2 regions of the Clostridium omnivorum genome follow, and region 1 is predicted to be linked to the other one. Evidence: predicted binding sites of a transcription regulator. Region 1 holds the regulator's gene; the other holds the start of a gene.
What was found. Region 1 encodes HrcA, which represses chaperone genes, less so after heat shock. Its sites were predicted from a motif close to TGTTAGCACTCNNNNNNNNNGAGTGCTAACA; they were not measured.
Positions count from the first base shown of each region.

Region 2: groES (co-chaperone GroES) is a predicted target of HrcA. The motif match lies at 1,483-1,513, and genes of this name have one in related genera.

Region 1 is NZ_BRXR01000001.1:3,992,778-3,995,195, forward strand. Features, by position in the region: gene hemW (radical SAM family heme chaperone HemW) at 1-217, shown strand, start outside; gene hrcA (heat-inducible transcriptional repressor HrcA) at 416-1,453, shown strand; gene grpE (nucleotide exchange factor GrpE) at 1,526-2,143, shown strand; gene dnaK (molecular chaperone DnaK) at 2,221-2,418, shown strand, end outside.
Region 2 is NZ_BRXR01000001.1:3,083,306-3,085,723, reverse strand. Features, by position in the region: gene groL (chaperonin GroEL) at 1-1,115, opposite strand, end outside; gene groES (co-chaperone GroES) at 1,146-1,430, opposite strand; gene bsdE14_RS14465 (TIGR01906 family membrane protein) at 1,892-2,418, shown strand, end outside.

The sequences.
Region 1 (2,418 bases):
CATGGAAGAATTTATGTTTATGGGACTTAGAAAGATAGCAGGAATTTCTATTGATGAATTTGAGAAAAGATTTAATGTGTCAATAGATAGGATATATAGCGCTGTAATACAAAAGCATATAAACAATAGGCTGCTAGAAAGGGAAGAAGGAAGGCTTTTTTTAACACCAAAAGGCATCGAACTATCTAATATAGTAATGTCAGATTTTATATTATAGTAATAATTATTCGATATAGTATTAACTAGGAGTAAAAACGAGAAATATCGAGATAGAATGAATTAAATTGAATTGTAAATGTATAATAATATTTTTTTGATTTTTATGAAGCATTGACAAAAAAGTGTTACAGTGATATTTTTTAATCATAGTGATTAGCACTCACCTCGAGTGAGTGCTAATAAATGAGGTGATAATATGGAAATGGATGAAAGGAAAATTAGAATACTTCAGGCAATAATAAATGATTATATAAATACTGCAGAGCCTGTAGGATCCAGAACCATAGCAAAAAAATATGATTTGGGTATCAGCTCAGCTACTATAAGAAATGAAATGGCTGACTTAGAGGATATGGGCTATCTCGAACAACTGCACAGTTCTTCTGGAAGAAAACCTTCTGATAAAGGTTATAGACTTTATGTAGATAAGCTTATGAGGGTAACTGAACTAAGTGATGAAGAAGAGCTTATAATTAAAAATCAACTTATAAATGCAGCGCTTTTTGAAGTTGATAAAATTGTAAAGCAGGCAACTCAGTTGTTATCAGAAATGACTAAATTAACTTGTGTTGTAAAAGCACCTTCCGCTAGTAAGAGCTATATTAAGTCTATTCAGCTTTTAAACATAGATAACAGCAATATATTAGCTGTTATTATTACTGATACGGGACTTATAAAAAATCACATGATTAGAATTCAAAAGCCTTTAAGCAATGAAATGTTAGCAAAGCTTACAAGTATTTTAAATGCAAGGCTTAACAACTTAACTGTTGAAGAAATTAATTTAGCTGTAATTAATAATCTAAAAAAAGACTTGATTAATTATGAAGAAATATTCGATGCTATAATTCCAGCACTTTATGATAGTTTAAGTGGTAGTGATCCTTCGGATATATATATGGAGGGTACAACAAACATATTTAACTATCCTGAGTACAATGACATTGATAAAGCAAGGGAGTTTCTATACTTATTAAATAACAAAGAAACTATTAGCGGACTTCTTGATGTAAAAAATGGAATTTCTATTAGTATTGGTGAAGAAAATTATATAGAACAAGCTAAAGATTGCAGCATTATTTCAGGAGTTTACAGTATTGGAGGAAGGCCGTTAGGGGCAATTGGGGTCATTGGACCAACAAGAATTCCTTATTCAAAAATTATTACCTTGCTAACTAAGGTGGTTAAAGAAATAAATGACAATATAGGTCAGATTTTCTTAGATGATAGATAAAAAGACCACAGTAAAACTTGGCTTGTTTATAAGTATACTATGGCTTAGAGGGAAAGGAAGAAGATAATGACAATGGAAAAATGGGAAGACGAAAAACAATTTGAAGCAAATGAAACTGATGAAAAATTCACTGATGAAGTTCTTGAAGATCCAGAAAAGCTAGAAGACGAGGAGTTTGAGGAGATAGACCAGGAACATATTCTTTCTCTTGAAGGTATTGCTGAGGAACTTCAAACTTCCAATAAAAAGTTATCTGATGAAAATCAAAAACTTCAAAATGAATTAGAAGCTTTAAAAGAGAGAGTTATACGAGTTTCTGCAGAATACGAAAACTACAGAAAGAGAACAGCGAAAGAAAAAGAAGGCATTTATACAGATGCCTGCGAAGATGTTTTAAAGACGATGCTCCCTGTTCTCGATAATTTGGAAAGAGCTGCTACTGTCACTGGTAGTGTTGAAGACATAAAAAAAGGTATAGAAATGACCATAAGACAATTTAAAGACAGCTTTGAAAAGCTTCAGGTAGAAGAAATTTCTACAGAAGAAGGCTTTGATCCAAATTACCATAATGCAGTGATGCATGTGGATGATGAACAATTTGGTAATAATCAAGTAGTAGAAGTATTCCAAAAAGGTTACAAAAGAGGCAACAAGGTTTTAAGACATAGTATGGTAAAGGTAGCAAACTAGAAAAAATCTTATTATAAATTAAAAGAGGTTGCTAAACAATCGGTTTGGCATAAGAAAGTTATTAAGGAGGAATAAAAATGGGAAAAGTCATAGGTATCGATTTAGGTACTACAAATTCATGTGTAGCAGTTATGGAAGGTGGAGAACCAGTTGTTATTCCAAATGCAGAAGGTTCTAGAACTACACCATCAGTAGTTTCATTCCAAGCAAATGGTGAAAGATTAGTAGGTCAGGTAGCAAAAAGACAGGCAATAACAAACCCTGATAAAACTATA
Region 2 (2,418 bases), 910 kb from region 1:
CCGGCAAGCTTAGCTAATCTTTCTTGAAGCTTTTCTCTATCGAAATCTGAAGTAGTTTCTTCAACTTGAGCTCTTATTTGAGATACTCTAGCATGGATATCTTCCTTATTTCCTCTTCCATTTACTATTACAGTATTTTCTTTTGAGATTTTAACACTTTCTGCTGTTCCTAGCATATCAAGTGTAACATCTTTAAGCTCTCTTCCAAGCTCTTCTGATATAACTTCTCCACCAGTTAAAATAGCTATGTCTTGAAGCATTTCTTTTCTTCTATCACCAAAGCCTGGTGCCTTAACTGCAACACATGTGAAAGTTCCTCTTAGCTTATTAACTACTAGAGTTCCAAGAGCTTCGCCTTCAACATCTTCTGCAAGTATTAATAATTTCTTTCCTTGTTGAACTATTTGTTCAAGCACTGGAAGTATTTCTTGTATGTTTGATATCTTCTTGTCAGTTATAAGTATATATGGGTCATCAAGAATTGCTTCCATTTTTTCAGTATCAGTTACCATGTAGGAACTTACATATCCTCTGTCAAATTGCATTCCTTCAACTACATCAAGTTCAGTTCCCATGGACTTTGATTCTTCAACTGTTATAACGCCCTCATTGCCTACCTTCTCCATAGCATCAGCAATTAACTTACCGATTTCTTCATCAGCAGCGGAAATAGCAGCAACTCTAGCTATGTCTTCTTTTCCTTCAACCGGTCTTGATATCTTCTTTATTTCTTCAACTGCAGTTTCTACAGCCATCTTTATTCCATTTCTAATAAGCATTGGGTTAGCACCAGCTGTAACATTCTTTAGTCCTTCTCTAATTATAGCTTGTGCAAGTAATGTAGCTGTAGTTGTTCCATCACCAGCCACATCATTTGTCTTTGTAGCAACTTCTTTAACAAGTTGTGCTCCCATATTTTCAAATGGGTCTTCTAATTCTATTTCTCTAGCAATAGTAACACCATCATTAGTTATTAATGGTGCACCGAATTTTTTATCTAAAACAACATTTCTTCCCTTAGGTCCAAGTGTAACTTTTACAGTATCAGCAAGTATGTCTACGCCTTTTTGCATAGATCTTCTTGCTTCTTCACCATGTACAATTTTCTTAGCCATTTTAATTCCTCCAAATCTAAATTACTTTTATTACTCAACTATTGCAAGAATATCGTCTTGCTTTAAAATTATAAAATCTTCTCCGTCTAGCTTAACTTCTGTTCCTGAATATTTGGAGAATAGAACCTTATCTCCTACCTTAACTTCCATTTTTACTTCTTTTTCGTTTACAATTCCTCCAGGCCCTACAGCAACTACTTCAGCTTCTTGTGGCTTCTCCTTTGCTGTATTTGGAAGTACAATTCCGCTCTTTGTAGTTTCTTCAGCTTCTAATCTCTTAATAACAACTCTGTCTCCAAGTGGTCTAATTCTCATTTAAACCCCTCCTTAAGTTATTTTTATATTAATAAATTTGTTGTTAATTATTTGTTAGCACTCATCATCATCGAGTGCTAACACTTATTATAATAAATAATAGACTTTATAATATCAAATTCCATGATTTAACTTTATAAGCCATATTTACTTGATAACAAAGAATAGAGCAATATTAGCATGGAATTTTATCTTTTTTCTCTCATTATCTCAATTATGCTTACACTTGCAAGTTCTGTAGAATTAGTTACATTATTTCATATTTTTAACTGAAGGAAATTTGTCAACCTAGAGTATTATATACAATAATTATTGTCTTTATGTAAGGTTTTTAATCCTAATTTTATTGACTATAGAATTTACATTATATAAAATGTTATCATAGCTTATTAAAAGGAAGAACCTTGCCGTTTTAATGGCACTAATAAGATGCAAATTGTCCTACTAAAAGGAGGATTACTATGAATAAAACTACTTCCACGCTATTAGCACCTATATTTTCAATTGCAGTGAGTATATTTATTGTTACTTTAGCTGTAAAATTCACTTTAGGCTTTAGACCTCTGTACTACTATGACGTTAACCACTTAAATATAGCAGAAAGCTCTGGAATTGATAAGAATACCATAATTAAAAACTATAATATTCTTATAGACTATACACAAAAACCTTCTATAAAAAAACTCAGTATGCCAGACTTTACTATGTCAAAGGAAGGCGAAATACATTTTGTCGAAGTTAAAAAGCTTTTTACAAATATCGATTATCTTTTCTACATAAGTACAGTTATTTCTGCCATTGCTGTGTTTATAGGCTTTAAAAGCAAGAATTTTGTCTTTTTAAAAAGGAGTGCTACAAACCTTATAGTAATGCCAATACTTTTGATTATTCCTTTTGCCATAAACTTTAATAAAAGCTTTACTGTATTTCACAAGTTATTTTTTAGTAACGACTATTGGGAGTTTGACCCTGTAAAAGATCCAATAAT